3 regions of the Actinocorallia aurea genome follow, and region 2 is predicted to be linked to each of the others. Evidence: riboswitches for the same ligand, from Rfam matches in the RefSeq annotation. Region 2 holds a riboswitch; each other region holds the start of a gene.
What was found. Region 2 has a riboswitch for cobalamin ahead of ACYVOM_RS39990 (ABC transporter substrate-binding protein). Riboswitches for the same ligand answer to the same signal wherever they lie in the genome.

Region 1 (4,750 bases), on a different contig from region 2:
TTCAGGCGAGGTTCGTGATCCACTGGTAGGGGTCGGGGCGGTTGCCGTACTGGATGCCGACGAGTTCCTCGCGAAGACGGAGGGTGACGGGGCCGCCCTCTTCGGAGATGGTGAACTCGCCCTCGGCGCCCTTGACGCGGCCGACGGGGGTGATGACGGCGGCGGTGCCGCAGGCGAAGACCTCGGTGAGGGCGCCGGAGGCGACGTCGGCCTGCCACTGCTCGACGCTGATCGGCTCCTCGGAGACCTTGATCCCGAGGTCGGGTGCGAGGCGGAGGAGGGAGTCGCGGGTGATGCCGGGAAGGATCGTGCCGGTGGTGGGCGGGGTGATGATCCGCGCGTCGGCGCCGGAGCCGTAGACGAAGAAGAGGTTCATGCCGCCCATCTCCTCCACCCAGCGGTGTTCGGCGGAGTCGAGCCAGACGACCTGGTCGCAGCCCTGCGCGACGGCCTCCTGCTGGGCGACGAAGGCCGCGGCGTAGTTGCCGCCGCACTTGGCGAAGCCGGTGCCGCCGGGGGCCGCGCGGGTGTACTCGGTGGACAGCCAGACCGAGACCGGCTTGATCGCGCCGGAGAAGTACGCGGCGGACGGCGAGGCGATCACGCAGAACAGGTACTTGGACGAGGGGTAGTTGACGCCCATGCCGGTCTCGGTCGCGATGATGAACGGCCGCAGGTACAGGCTGTGGCCCTCGCGGGTGGGCACCCAGTCCCTGTCGGCGTCGACGAGCAGGCGCAGCGCCTCGAGGAAGGTCTCCTCGGGCAGTTCCGGCATGGCCATGCGGCGGCAGGAGACGTTGAAGCGGGCGGCGTTGGCCTCGGGCCGGAAGCTGACGATGGAGCCGTCGGGCTGGCGGTAGGCCTTCATGCCCTCGAACAATTCCTGGGCGTAGTGGAAGACCTTGGTGGCCGGGTCCAGGGAGAGCGGTCCGTACGGCCGGAGCTGGGCGTCGTGCCAGCCTCGCTCGGTGTCCCACTCGATGGTGATCATGTGTTCGGTGAACACCTGCCCGAACCCGGGCTCGGCCAGCAGCTTCTCCAGCTCCTCCGGGGACTTGCGCTGCTCGGCGAGCTTGACGGTGAACTCGATCATTTGTCCAAACCTCTTCCGGGTCACCGGGGAACGACCTCCGGTGCTCTCCATTGTGTGCTCTGTCTCACGTTCACGCGACCTGGACCTTCTCGGTGACGCGGACACACCCGGAAAAACCGAAAACGGGCGCGCCGCGTCCGCGGCACGCCCGTCCTGACGACCCTTGAGGGGGACCAGGCGGCTGCCGCCTACCCGGCTACTCGCTTGGCGATGTCGTCGCCGATCTGCTGGGTGCTGCGCGCGCCCGAGCGCTCGGTGAGGTCCTCGCCGACGGCCTTCTCGATCTTGCGCGCCGCCTCGGGCAGGCCGAGGTGCTCCAGCAGCATCGCGACGGACAGGATGGTGGCCGTGGGGTCGGCCTTGCTCTGCCCGGCGATGTCGGGGGCGCTGCCGTGGACCGGCTCGAACATCGACGGCGCGGTCTTGTCCGGGTTGACGTTGCCGGAGGCGGCCAGGCCGATGCCGCCGGCGATCGCGGCGCCGATGTCGGTGATGATGTCGCCGAACAGGTTGTCGGTGACGATCACGTCGAAGCGGGACGGGTTGTTCACGAAGAACATGGTGGCCGCGTCGACGTGGACGTAGTCGGTGGCGACCTCGGGGAACTCCACCGCGACCTGCTTCATGATCCGCTGGTACAGCTCACCGGCGAAGGTGAGGACGTTGTCCTTGTGGACCAGGGTCAGCTTCTTGCGGGGCCGGGTGGCCGCGATCTGGAAGGCGTACCGCACGACGCGCTCGACGCCGAAGGCGGTGTTCACGCTCTCCTGGGTGGCGACCTCGTGCGGGGTGCCCTTGCGGACGACGCCGCCGACGCCGGTGTACGGCCCCTCGGTGCCCTCACGGACGACGATCATGTCGATGTCCTCGGGGGCGACGCCCGCCAGCGGGGTCGAGACGCCGGGGAACAGCTTGACCGGGCGCAGGTTCACGTAGTGGTCGAGGGCGAACCGCAGCTTGAGCAGCAGCCCCCGCTCCAGGGTGCCCGACGGGACGGTCGGGTCGCCGACCGCGCCGAGAAGGATGGCGTCCTGACCGCGGATCTCCTCCAGGACCGAGTCCGGGAGGACCTCGCCGGTCCGGTGCCACCGGGCGGCGCCGAGATCGTAGGCGGTCTGCTCGATCGACAGGTCGTACTGGCCGGCGATCACGTCGAGGACCTTCAGGCCTTCGGCGACGACCTCGGGGCCGATGCCGTCACCTGCGACGACTGCGAGTCGGATGTTGCGGGATGCCATGGCGGCATCCTAGTGCATTCGTCTCAGTCATCGGGCATCCGTCTCACATTTCAGAACACCTCACGAGACGCCCGAGATGTCCGCGCTTGACGGACGGCCCGGCGACAGAGGACCCTCCAAGGGACAAATCAATACAGAGGCGACGGTGTGCAGGAACCCGGTGAGAATCCGGGACGGTCCCGCCACTGTGATCCGGCCGCGTCCGGAGAGTCAGAACACTGACCCGTCGTCCTCCCTGATTCGGGGCGAGGCACCCCGAAAGGAGAACCATGAACACTCCCGAGACCACGGTGGCAACCGGCGCGCAGTCGGCCGCCGTAAGCGATCTCCGTACCTACGTGTTCCTCGCATTCGCGCTCGCCGTGGCGTTCGCCACGCTCTACGCGCTCTTCTTCGCCCCCCAGACCGTCCTGCACGAGCTCGCGCACGACGGCAGGCACCTCTTCGGCGCCCCCTGCCACTGATGGCCGCCGAACCCCTCCCCCGGCTCGTCGGCCGGGGTGTCATCGCCGGTGCCCTCGCCGGCCTGATCTCGGGCGGCTTCGCCTTCCTCGTCGCCGAACCGGTCATGGACCGGGCGGTCGAGCTGGAAGGGGAGCGCTCGGCCGCCGAAGCCGCAGCGGCGGGAATCCACGAGCACGCCGAAGAGGTGTTCACCCGCTCCGAGCAGCACCTCGGCCTCGTCCTGGCCTCGGTGGGGGCGGGCATCGCCTTCGGCATCATCTTCGCCGCCGTCTACTGGGCCGTGTTCCGCCGCACGTCGGCGGAACATCCTTGGCGGCGTGCCCTGACGCTCGCCGGAGCCGCCTTCACGGGCTACTGGCTTCTCCCGTTCGTCCGCTTCCCGCCCAACCCGCCGGGGGTGGGCGACGAGGGGACCCTGCAGCAGCGGACGCTCACCTGGGTCGCGGCGATCGTCATCGGCCTCGCCGCGATGTTCGTCGCGTGGCGGGTCGACGCGGCGCTGCGCGACAAGCCCGCGCACCTCAGGCACCTGGCGACCGGCGCGGTGCCGGTCGCGGGGCTCGCGGTGCTCTTCCTGATCCCCGGCGATCCCGACGAGCTCCCGGTGCCGCCGGAGCTGCTGTGGGACTTCCGGATCCTGGCCGCGGCCTCGGCGGTCATCCTCTGGACGTCCCTCGGCGTCGTCTTCGGGCTCCTCGGCGTCCGCGCCGCGGCGCCTGCACCGCGGCCCGTGCCGGCTTGACCCTGCCGACAGTGCCGACCGCGGCCCTGCCGGCCTGACCGGGCGCGCCGGGCGGACTCCCCTCCGCCCGGCGCGAGTCGGCTAGACCGGCGGCGAGAGCAGGACCGCGAGCCGCTCCGGCCCGGAGACCCCGAGCCGGCCGCAGATCTCGGCGATCTGGTCGGCGACGGTCTTGGCGGCGAGCCCCGTCTGCTCGGCGATCTCCGGCTCGGTCCGGCCTGCCGCGACGAGCCCGGCGAGCTCGTACTGGATGCGGCTGAGGTCGGGCACGGCGGCGGTGCGCAGCGCGGGCGTGCGGACCTGGTCGGAACGCTGGGCGAGCACCCACGCCCGGGTTCCGGCGGCCGCGGCCTGCTGCTTGTCCCAGTGCACCTCGGCGGCCTGCGCCGCGGCCTCCGCCGCGTGCAGCGTCATGCCGAGTTCCTCGAACTCGAACGACACCCCGATCAGCCCCGACCAGTCGCCGGCCGCCGACGCCTCGGCGTGCCTGGCGCACAGTGCGGCCAGGTCTCCTTCGGCGTCCTCGGCGAGGTAGGCCAGCCGGTCGGCGACGACGCCCGCGGCCCCGAGCCGCACCACGTCGTGCAGGGCGGTGAGCGCGTAAGGCCGCAGTTCCAGGGCTTCGGCCGCCGCGGCGGCGTCCAGCAGCCCGTGCACGGCGGCGCCCGTCGCGCCCTGGGCGACGAGCAGCCACGGGCGGGCGAGCGCCACGGGGAACCACAGCGCGCGCAGCGTCGGCAGCGCGCGGCGGTCGGCTTCGGCGAGCGCCTGCCGGGCGGTCGCGAGGTCGCCCGCGAGCGCCGCCGAGTGGGCGAGCTCCCCCAGGCACGGCCCGGCGAACAGCGACCTGCCGCGCGCCAGCATCCGGGCGCCGTCCCAGCCTTCGCGCAGCGCCGCGTGGATCTGGCCGCGGGCCCGCAGCACCCGCGCGCGGGTGGCGGCCCGGGCGACCGGGTCCTCGGACGGGGTGCCGTGCTCGGCGGCGGCGTCGAGGTCGCCGACGCTGATCCACACCCAGGAGCGCGCGAACTCCAGCAGCGGCTGGGACTCCGGCGCCTGCTCGCGCCAGTGCTCGGCGTGCCGCAGGCCCGCGCGCACCTTCTCCAGCGCGGCGGTCGCCTGCCCGGTGAGGGCCGCGGTGACCGCCTCGACGGTGTCGATGCGGGTGCGGATGGCCGGGTCGGCGTCGCTCAGCTCGGCGGCGTCGTCGGC
Region 2 (4,750 bases):
GCTCCACGCTCTCGGCCGACTCGCCGCCCGCCAGCATCAGCTCGCCGACCCGCAGCGCGAGTTCCATCGCCAGATAGGCGGCCTGCTCCTCGGTGCGCTCCTGCAACCCTGCCTCCCGGGCGCGAGCTTGACCTCCTCCCCGCCTGACGGGCGGGAGTTCTCCCCTGCTACACCCGTACAGGCGTGAGCTTGGAGTGCGTTCCTGCTTCACCACGCTGCGCCGGGATCACTCCCGGTCTTACCCGCGCTCCACAGGCCGACACCGCCAGCCCGGCGGCCCTGGCGACGTTGACCGCCGCATTCACATCCCGATCATGGACAGCCGCACACCGCTGACATATCCACGACCGGACATCGAGCGGCTTCGGCCCGTCCTTCACCCCGCACACCGAACAGACCTGCGAGGTGGGCTCGAAACGGCCGATTCTGATCAAGGTACGTCCGTAACGGACGGCCTTGTACTCCAGCATCCCGATGACGCCGACCACTCGATCGGTCTCGGGCAGTGCCTCGCCGTTCACGTCGATCACGAACGAGGCGTAGTACCGGCCCGCAGCGTCCAGAATCACCGTCACCGACGACGGCTCAGCCGGCAGAGGCCGCGACCAGCGGACCCGAACATCACCGATCTTCGGCAACCGCAACCTCCCTGCCGCAGTCACCCTGAACTGGGCGTTGCGGGTGAACCGGACCGCCTGCCTGCGGTCCTTGCGCGACCGGTACCGGGGCCGGGCCACCTTCGGGCCCTTGCGCTTACCGGTGAGGGAAGCGAAGAAGTTCCGGTACGCGCGGTTGAGATCTGCCAGGGCCTGCTGCAGCACCACCGCCGACACCTCACCCAACCAGGACCGCTCCGGCGTCCTCTTCGCCCGCGTGATGACCAGCTTCGACAGATCCCCATCCGACAGATACGGCAGGCCCGCCGCGTGTGCCTCCTCTCGGGCACGCAGGGCGTCGTTGAACACCACCCGCGCACACCCGAACGCCCGAGCCAAGGCATGGCTTAGTAGTCAGAGGAGCGCTGGGCGGGCCGACCCCGTCGCGGACCTGGTCAAGTCTTTGCGATACCGTGCGAGCTGCGCAAGTGAGCGAAGTCCGGTGTGAATCCGGCGCTGTCCCGCAACTGTGATCGCCTCTCGGCGAAGCCAGGCCGCCTCGCTTGCGCAAGCGGTACTCGACCCTCGGCGGAAGGGCGGGCCGCCCCCGCCGGGCGCTCGTCTCAGCCGCCGGCCCCCTCAGGAAGGCCACCGAATGCGACGCGCGCTGGGCGCTCTGCTGCTGCTCCTCCCCCTCGCCGCGGGCTGCGGCTCGTCCGGCACGTCCGAGGAGACCTCGTCCGCGGCGCCGTCCGCCGGGCCCGTCACCGTCGAGGCCGCCAACGGCTCGGTGACGCTGCCCGGCCCTGCCGCGCGGATCGTCTCGCTGTCCCCGACCACCACCGAAATGCTGTTCGCCATCGGCGCGGGCGAGCAGGTCGTGGCCGTGAGCGACTACTCCACCTTCCCCGAAGAGGCCCCCCGCACCGACCTGTCGGGCTTCAAGCCGAACGCCGAGGCGATCGCCGGGTACAAGCCCGACCTCGTGGTCCTGTCCGACGACATGGACGGGATCGTCGCCGCCCTCGGCAAGCTGAAGATCCCGGTCGTCCTGGAGCCCGCCGCGACGGTCCTGGACGACTCCTACGACCAGATCGCCGACCTCGGCACGGCCACCGGCAGGTCCGCGGAGGCCGCCGACGTCGTCAAGGACATGCGCGACCGGATCGACGCCGCGGTGAAGGCCGTGCCGGACGGTTCGGGGATCACCTACTTCCACGAGGTCACCACCGACCTCTACACGATCACGTCGAAGACCTTCCTGGGCCAGATCTACGGCCTGTTCGGGCTGGAGAACATCGCCGACGGGGCCGACAAGCAGGGCACCGGCTATCCGCAGCTGTCGGCGGAGGCCGTGCTCAAGGCCGACCCGAAGCTGATCTTCCTCGCCGATGCCAAGGGCGCGGGCCAGTCCGCCGAGACCGTCGCCGGGCGCGCGGGCTGGTCGGGGCTCACCGCGGTCAAGTCCGGCGGCGTCGTGACGCTCGACGACGACATCGCCTCCCGCTGGGGCCCGCGCCTGCCCGAACTGATCGAGGACATCTCCGAAGCCGTCAAGAAGGCCGCGGCCTGACCCGATGCGCTCTCGTGCCCGGCTCCGCCCGGTGCCGCTGGCGGTCGCGCTGGCGGTGCTGGTGGCGTCCCTCGCGGCCGGGCTGCTCGTCGGCGCGATCGCGCTGCCGCCCGGCGCGGTGCTCAAGGCCGTCGCCGGGCTGCCGTCGGGGCTGTCGGCGATGGAGGAGGCGCTGGTCTTCGAACTGCGCCTGCCCCGGGTGCTGCTCGGCGCGCTCGTCGGCGGGCTGCTGGCGCTCGCGGGCGCGGGCTACCAGGGCGTCCTGCGCAACCCGCTCGCCGACCCGTACCTGCTCGGGTCGGCGGCGGGCGCGGGCGTCGGGGCGACCCTGGTCATCCTCTACGTGCCGGTCGCGCCGCGGCTCGGCGTGCCGCTCGCGGCGTTCGCGGGGGCGCTCGCCGGGGTCGCTCTCGCCTACCTGCTCGGCCGGGCGGCGGGGCCCGGGACGGGGACGCTGATCCTCGCGGGCGTGGCGGTCTCGTCGTTCCTGTCGGCCGCGCAGACGTTCCTGCAGCAGAGCCGCCTTGAGGACCTCCAGCAGGTCTACACGTGGATCCTCGGCGGGCTGTCGGGGGCCTCCTGGCAGACGCTCGGCATGGTCGCGCCCTACGCGCTCGTCTCCACGGTCGTGCTGCTGCTGCACGGGAGGCTCCTGGACGTCCTCGCGGTCGGCGACGACGAGGCCGAGTCCCTCGGGGTGCGGGCCGCCCGGGTGAGGTTCACGGTGCTGGCCGCGGCGTCCCTCGCGACCGCGTCCGCGGTGGCGGTGAGCGGGCTCATCGGGTTCGTCGGGATCGTCGTGCCGCACCTCGTGCGGATGCTGGCCGGGGGCTCCTTCCGGGTGGTATTGCCGCTGTCCTTCCTGGGCGGGGCCGCGTTCCTGGTGCTCGCCGACCTGCTCGCCAGGACCGTCGTCGCGCCCGCGGAGCTGCCCCTGGGCGTCGTCACGGCGTTCGTCGGGGCGCCGTTCTTCCTCGCCGTGCTGCGCTCGTCCCGGGGGAGGCCGTCGTGATCGAGGTCGCGGACCTGACCGTGGACCGCGACGGGCGGCGCGTCCTGGACGGCGTGACGCTCACCGTGGCCGAGGGCTCATGGGTGGCCGTCGTCGGACCGAACGGGGCGGGCAAGTCCACGCTGCTCCAAGCGGTCGCGGGGCTGCTCCCCTGCTCCGGGCGGGTCGCCTTGGCCGGGCGTACGGCGTTCCGTGGCCGCGAGCGAGCGAAGACGATCGCTTACGCGCCGCAGAACCCCGTCCTCCCCGAGGACATGACCGTCTTCGACTACACGCTCCTCGGACGCGCCCCCTACCTCGGCTACTTCGCCCGCGAGACGGCCCGCGACCGGGCCGTCGCGGAGGCCGCCCTGGCCCGGCTCGACCTCACCGGGTTCGCGGGACGGCGGCTCGGCCGGATGTCCGGCGGCGAGCGCCAAAGGGTCGTGCTGGCCCGCGCGCTCGCGCAGCAGGCGCCCGTCCTGCTCCTCGACGAGCCGACGACCGCCCTCGACCTCGGCCACCAGCAGCAGGTCCTGGAACTCCTGGACGAGCTGCGCGCCGAGGAGGGCCTGACCGTCGTCACCACCCTGCACGACCTGGGCGCGGCCGGGCAGTACGCCGACGAGCTCGCCCTCGTCTCCGGCGGCAGGATCGCCGCCGCGGGACCGCCCGGCGCGGTGCTCACCGCCGACCTGGTGGCCGCCCACTTCGGCGCGCGCGTGCGCGTCACCGACGGGCCCGACGGCCGGCCCCTGCTGGCGCTGGAGCGCCCTTGAACCCGAGCCGTCGTGCACCCCGAGCCGTCATGAACCTGGAGCCGTCGTGAACCTGGAGCCGCGTTGAACATCGAGACGGTCTGGCGCGCGGAGGACGGTACGCGCCTGCCCGCGCTGGTCTGGCGGTCCGGACCCCGGCGCATGATCTCCTCGGGGATGGTCGGCGGCGGCATCGCCGAAGGCGGCTGGGTGCTCAACGCGCAGGTGCCGGGCGGCTACTCGCGCATGGACCCTGTGGTCCACCTGGGCGAGCTCTCCTCCGGCTTCGGCCTCGACGGCCCAGGCGTCGGCCTGCTGACGGCCGCGGAGGTGAACGCCCACGAGACGGGCGAGGACGGCGGCGTCCACGCGGTCGCCACCGTCGGCCTCAGGGTCCCGACATGGGCGGCCGCTCCGGAGGGCGTCCAAGACCCCGAGCTGGCTCCCATGGTGACGCCCGGATACCGCCCCGGGACGATCAACATCGTCGTCGACGTGCCCGCGGCGCTGTCGGACGCGGCCCTGGTGAACGCCGTCCTCACCGCCACCGAGGCCAAGACGCAGGCCCTGCTCGAAGCCGGATACGACTGCTCGGGCACCGCGAGCGACGCGGTGTGCGTCGCCGCCCTCACCTGCGGCGAGCCCGAGCCGTTCGCCGGACCGCGCTCGGTGTGGGGCGCCAGGATCGCGCGGGCGGTGCACGCGGCGGTCCTCGCCGGGGCCGTCGGCTACCGGCGCAGACTGGGACTCATCGGGTCTTCCGAGCGGCCGGATCGGGGCACGTTGGGTTAAAGTCGCGGTAAACCGATCAAGGAGCGCGCGATGCTGACCG
Region 3 (4,750 bases), on a different contig from region 2:
CCGCCCGGTAGCGCTCGTAGAAGTCGGGATAGCGCATGGGCCGGAGCGTCAGGTCCATGCCGGGATCGAGCAGGGTCATCACTGGCACGCCTCGCAGATCTCGGGGTTCTCCAGGGAGCACGCGACCGCGTCCGCGTCGACGAAAGCGAGCGGTGCGCTTGCGCCTCCGCCGAACGCGGGGCCGCTTTCCGGCGAGCCGGGTCCCGTCGGCGGGCGGCCGGCTCGCGGCGCGGACGCGGCGTCGTCGGCGGCCTGGCCCGGCGTGCCGTCGAGCGCGGTGCCCGGCGCCGCCACCGTGGTCTGCGCGATCCGCGTCGCGGGGCGGGAGCGCAGGTAGTAGGTGGTCTTCAGCCCCGACTTCCACGCGTAGGAGTACATCGAGGAGAGCTTGCCGATCGTCGGCGTCGCCATGAACAGGTTGAGCGACTGCGCCTGGTCGATGAACGGGGTCCGGGCCGCCGCGAGGTCGATGAGCGCGCGCTGCGGCAGCTCCCACGCCGTCCGGTAGAGCGCCTTCAGGTCGTCGTCAATGACCGAGATGTCCTGGATTGACCCTTCGGCCCGTTTGATCGCGTCACGGATCTCGGGGATCCACAGCCCCCGCTCGCGCAGGTCGCGCACCAGGTAGCGGTTCACCTGGAGGAACTCGCCCGACAGAGTCTCCCGCTTGAACACATTGCTGACCTGCGGCTCGACGCACTCGTAAGCGCCCGCGATCGAGGCGATCGTCGCCGTCGGCGCGATCGCCACCAGCAGCGAGTTGCGCAGGCCCGTCCGCGCGACCCGCTCCCGCACGGCCGCCCACTCACCGCTGTGCGCCGCCCCGGGGAAGTGGTCGGGGTGCAGCACGCCCCGGGCCGCCCGCGTCGCCCCGTACGACGGGTGCGCGCCGAGCTCCTCCGCCAGGTCCGCCGACGTCCCGTACGCGGCCAGCGCGATCTCCTCGGCGATCGCGGTCGACAGCTCCCGCGCCGCGGCCGAGTCGAACGGCAGCCGCAGCGTGAAGAACACATCGGCGAGGCCCATCACCCCGAGCCCCACCGGACGCCACCGCAGGTTCGCGCGGCGCGCCTCATCCGTCGGGTAGAAGCCGCGGTCGATCGTCCGGTCCAGGAACCGCACCGCAGTCCGGACGGTCTCGCGCAACCGCGCGAAGTCGAACCCGTCCGCGCCGACATGCCGGGCGAGGTTCACCGAACCGAGGTTGCACACCGCGGTCTCGCCGTCGCTCGTCACCTCGATGATCTCGGTGCACAGGTTCGACAGGTGCACCACGTTGCCGGGCTCGGCCGTCTGGTTGCAGGCCCGGTTCGCGGCGTCCTTGAACGTCATCCAGCCGTTGCCGGTCTGCGCGAGCGTCCGCATCATCCGGCCGTAGAGCGCGCGCGCCGGCACCCGCTTCACGTGCTTTCCGGCCGCCTCCGCGGCCCGGTACGCGGCGTCGAACTCCTCGCCCCACAGGTCGACGAACTCGGGCACGTCCTTCGGGTCGAACAGCGACCAGTCGGCGTCGGCGTCGACCCGCCGCATGAACTCGTCGGGGATCCAGTGCGCGAGGTTGAGGTTGTGGGTGCGCCGCGCGTCCTCGCCGGTGTTGTCGCGCAGCTCGAGGAACTCCTCGACGTCGGCGTGCCACGGCTCCAGGTAGACGCACGCCGCGCCCTTGCGGCGCCCGCCCTGGTTGACCGCGGCGACGGACGCGTCGAGGGTCCGCAGCCAAGGCACGATCCCGTTCGAGTGCCCGTTGGTGCCGCGGATCAGGGATCCGCGCGAACGGATCCGCGACCAGGAGATCCCGATGCCGCCCGCGTACTTCGACAGCCGCGCGACCTGCCCGTACCGGGTGTAGATCGACTCCAGCTCGTCGCGCGGCGAGTCCAGCAGGAAGCACGACGACAGTTGGGGCCGCGCCGCCCCCGAGTTGAAGAGCGTCGGCGACGACGGCAGGTACTCCAGCCGCGACATCAGCCCGTACAGCCGCCCTGCCTCTTCGACGGTGTCGGCGAGGCCGCACGCGACCCGCAGGAAGAAGTACTGCGGCCGTTCGATCACCTTGCGGGTGACGGGGTGGCGCAGCAGGTACCTGTCGTAGACCGTGCGCATCCCGAAGTACTCCAGCCGCGCGTCGGCCCCGTGGTCGACGAGCGCGTCCAGCGCGGCCGCGTTCCGCGCGACGAACACCGCGGTCCGCTCGTTCAGCAGCCCCTGCTCCCGCGCCAGCGCGATCGACGCCGAGAACGCCACCGCGCCCTCCGCCGCCGCCTCGTCGGCGATCAGCTCCGCCAGCAGCCCGGCCGCGACCCGCGACTGGTCCGGATCGGCCGCGACCCGTGCGGCCGCCTCCCGGATCGCCTGTTCGCGATCGGCAGCCGTCTCGGTCACCGTCATCTGCTCTCCCTCGTGCAGCACTGCCCGAGGGCGCACGAGGACGGCGCACGGCCATGCCCGCACACGCGTCCGCCGGCCCTCCCTCGGGACCTATGGACGAAACACGTGCAGGCAGGTCTTCGGACTCAGGGGCGCCCACCACTCGCCTACCGGCCGTCGCTTCCCAGCCCTCGCGGACCAGTGCTCTCTGACGGCTTCCGTTCCCCTTCACCGCTGCGGGGCAGTCCCGGATTCCCACCGGGTTCCCTCTTTCCCCACCCCAAAGGGCGGACCAGCACAAGAGAACTCTACATCTAGTACCCCCACCCCCTAACAACCTCAACATCTAGCCCCCACTCCACCCCCACACCCACCATGGCCGTCTCCCCGCCGGCCACCATCCCCCACACCACACCGCACCCACCCCTACCGCGCCCCCTGACGCCGCGCCACCCAACCGCCCCGCCTGCCTCACCCGTTCGGTCCCGCGCCAGCCCCGCCCTGTGCCCGTCCTGTCCCGTCCACGCCTGCTCCGCCCCGTCCCGCCTATGCCACCCCGCCCCTTCCCGTCCCGCGCCCGCTCCGTTCCCGTGCCTCACCCGTGTTCGGGATGAGGGCGGCTGGTGCGTGTTAGCGTCCTCGGTTGTGGTGGGGCATCACGAGGGGACCGGGGCCGCGTACGACGCCGTCGTCGAGTTGTACGCGTCGATGTTCGCCGACCGGCTGGAGACTCGGCCGTTCGCGCGGGCCATGCTCGCCGGCTTCGCCGAACTGGTGCGAGAGACGGGGAACCTTCGGGTCGCCGACGTCGGATGCGGGCCGGGGCATCTGTCCGCGATGCTGCACGACCTGGGGCTGGAAGCCTTCGGCCTCGACCTGTCCCGGGGCATGGTCGAGTACGCTCGCCGGGCCTACCCGGAGCTGCGGTTCGACGAGGCGCGGATGGAATCCCTTCCGGTCGGGGACGGCGCGCTCGGCGGTCTGCTGGCCTACTACTCGATGATCCACACCCCTCCTGCGGAACTGCCCGCGCTGCTCGATGAGCAGGCCCGTGTCCTGGCTCCGGGCGGCCTGCTCCTGGTCTCGTTCTTCGCTACGGACGCCCCCGAACCCGTCCGCTTCGACCACAAGGTGGCACCCGCCTACAGCTGGCCCGTAGATCGGTTCGCCGACCTGCTCGCAGGATCGGGCCTCGTCCCGTTCGCCCGGCTCGTCCACGACCCGGCCTCCGAGCGCGGCTTCCTCGACGCCCACCTGATGGCCCGCCTCCAAGAGCCAACCGAGCGGCCCGCATCCCTCACCCGTGCCTCCCGTTCAGACCCTCACCCGATCGCGCGCCTGCGCCAGCCGGGCTTCCCTCTCCGCGGCACGCGCACGGTCGGTGCGGTAATGGGCGGGTGGAGGAATCAGGTGGGGACAGGTGGGCGGCGCGGAGGGTGAGGTGGCGGTGTTCGGCGCGGCTGAGGGTGCGGCGGGCGGCCTCGCGGTAGGCGGTCGCGGCGGCGGAGGTGTCGCCGAGGAGTTCGAGGATGTGGGCGCGGGTGGCGAAGTAGCGGTGGTGGCGGGCGATGCGCTTGTCCTCGGAGAGGGCGGTGAGGGCCTCCAAGGCGACGGCCGGGCCGGCCACCATGGCGAGGGCCACGCTCCGGTTGAGGGGGACCACGGGACTGGGGTCGTACCTGAGCAGGAGATCGAAGAGGCCGAGGATCTGCGGCCAGTCCGTCTCCGCCACCGAGGGCGCCTCGCAGTGCACCGCGGCGATCGCGGCTTGGAGCTGGTAGGGCCCGAGCAGGCCGCCGCCGCCCAGCGTCTCCTCGATGAGAGCGAGCCCTTCGGCGAGGAGGCGGGGATCCCAGAGCGAACGGTCCTGTTCGCCGAGCGGCACCAGATCGCCGTCCGGCATGGTGCGGGCCGGTCTGCGGGCGTCGGTGAGCAGCATGAGGGCCAGCAGCCCGGCGACCTCGGGATCGCCGGGACGTGCCGCCCGCAGCATCCGGGTGAGCCGGATCGCCTCGTCCGCGAGCTGCGGCGCGGTGAGATCGCTGCCGGAAGTGCTGGTGTACCCCTCGTTGAAGACGAGGTAGAGCACATGCGCGGCCGCGCGCACCCGCTCGGTGAGCTCGGCCTCCTCCGGCAGCGCGAAGGAGGCGCCGGCTTCGCGGATCGCCTGCTTGGCCCGGCTGATCCGCTGGGCCATCGTCGCCTCCGGCACGAGGAAAGCCGCGGCGATCTGCGCGGTGGTGAGCCCGCCGACCGCACGCAGGGTGAGCGCTATCCGGCTCGGCATCGACACCGACGGGTGGCAGCACAGCAGCAGGAGCGTCAGCGAGTCGTCGCGTTCCGGCGGGGCGTCGGCCGCGGCGCCCAGCATCTCCGACTGCGG

Region 1: linked by a shared signal. The riboswitch ahead of ACYVOM_RS01755 (CbtB domain-containing protein) and the one ahead of ACYVOM_RS39990 (ABC transporter substrate-binding protein) in region 2 are both predicted to bind cobalamin.
Region 3: linked by a shared signal. The riboswitch ahead of ACYVOM_RS10525 (ribonucleoside-diphosphate reductase subunit alpha) and the one ahead of ACYVOM_RS39990 (ABC transporter substrate-binding protein) in region 2 are both predicted to bind cobalamin.

The regions. Positions count from the first base shown of each region.
Region 1 covers NZ_BAAGPQ010000002.1:325,579-330,328, forward strand. The annotation lists gene ACYVOM_RS01745 (branched-chain amino acid aminotransferase) at 2-1,093, opposite strand; gene ACYVOM_RS01750 (3-isopropylmalate dehydrogenase) at 1,282-2,331, opposite strand; adenosylcobalamin (AdoCbl) riboswitch at 2,457-2,598, shown strand; gene ACYVOM_RS01755 (CbtB domain-containing protein) at 2,601-2,795, shown strand; gene ACYVOM_RS01760 (CbtA family protein) at 2,795-3,538, shown strand; gene ACYVOM_RS01765 (AAA family ATPase) at 3,620-4,750, opposite strand, start outside.
Region 2 covers NZ_BAAGPQ010000038.1:360,442-365,191, reverse strand. The annotation lists gene ACYVOM_RS40000 (threonine/serine exporter family protein) at 1-106, opposite strand, end outside; gene ACYVOM_RS39995 (RNA-guided endonuclease InsQ/TnpB family protein) at 168-995, opposite strand; adenosylcobalamin (AdoCbl) riboswitch at 1,078-1,166, shown strand; gene ACYVOM_RS39990 (ABC transporter substrate-binding protein) at 1,252-2,169, shown strand; gene ACYVOM_RS39985 (FecCD family ABC transporter permease) at 2,174-3,181, shown strand; gene ACYVOM_RS39980 (ABC transporter ATP-binding protein) at 3,178-3,939, shown strand; gene ACYVOM_RS39975 (adenosylcobinamide amidohydrolase) at 4,003-4,710, shown strand; gene ACYVOM_RS39970 (hypothetical protein) at 4,741-4,750, shown strand, end outside.
Region 3 covers NZ_BAAGPQ010000008.1:74,075-78,824, forward strand. The annotation lists gene ACYVOM_RS10520 (ribonucleotide-diphosphate reductase subunit beta) at 1-79, opposite strand, end outside; gene ACYVOM_RS10525 (ribonucleoside-diphosphate reductase subunit alpha) at 79-2,388, opposite strand; cobalamin riboswitch at 2,482-2,679, opposite strand; partial or broken gene ACYVOM_RS10530 (class I SAM-dependent methyltransferase) at 3,118-3,510, shown strand; gene ACYVOM_RS10535 (RNA polymerase sigma factor) at 3,665-4,750, opposite strand, start outside.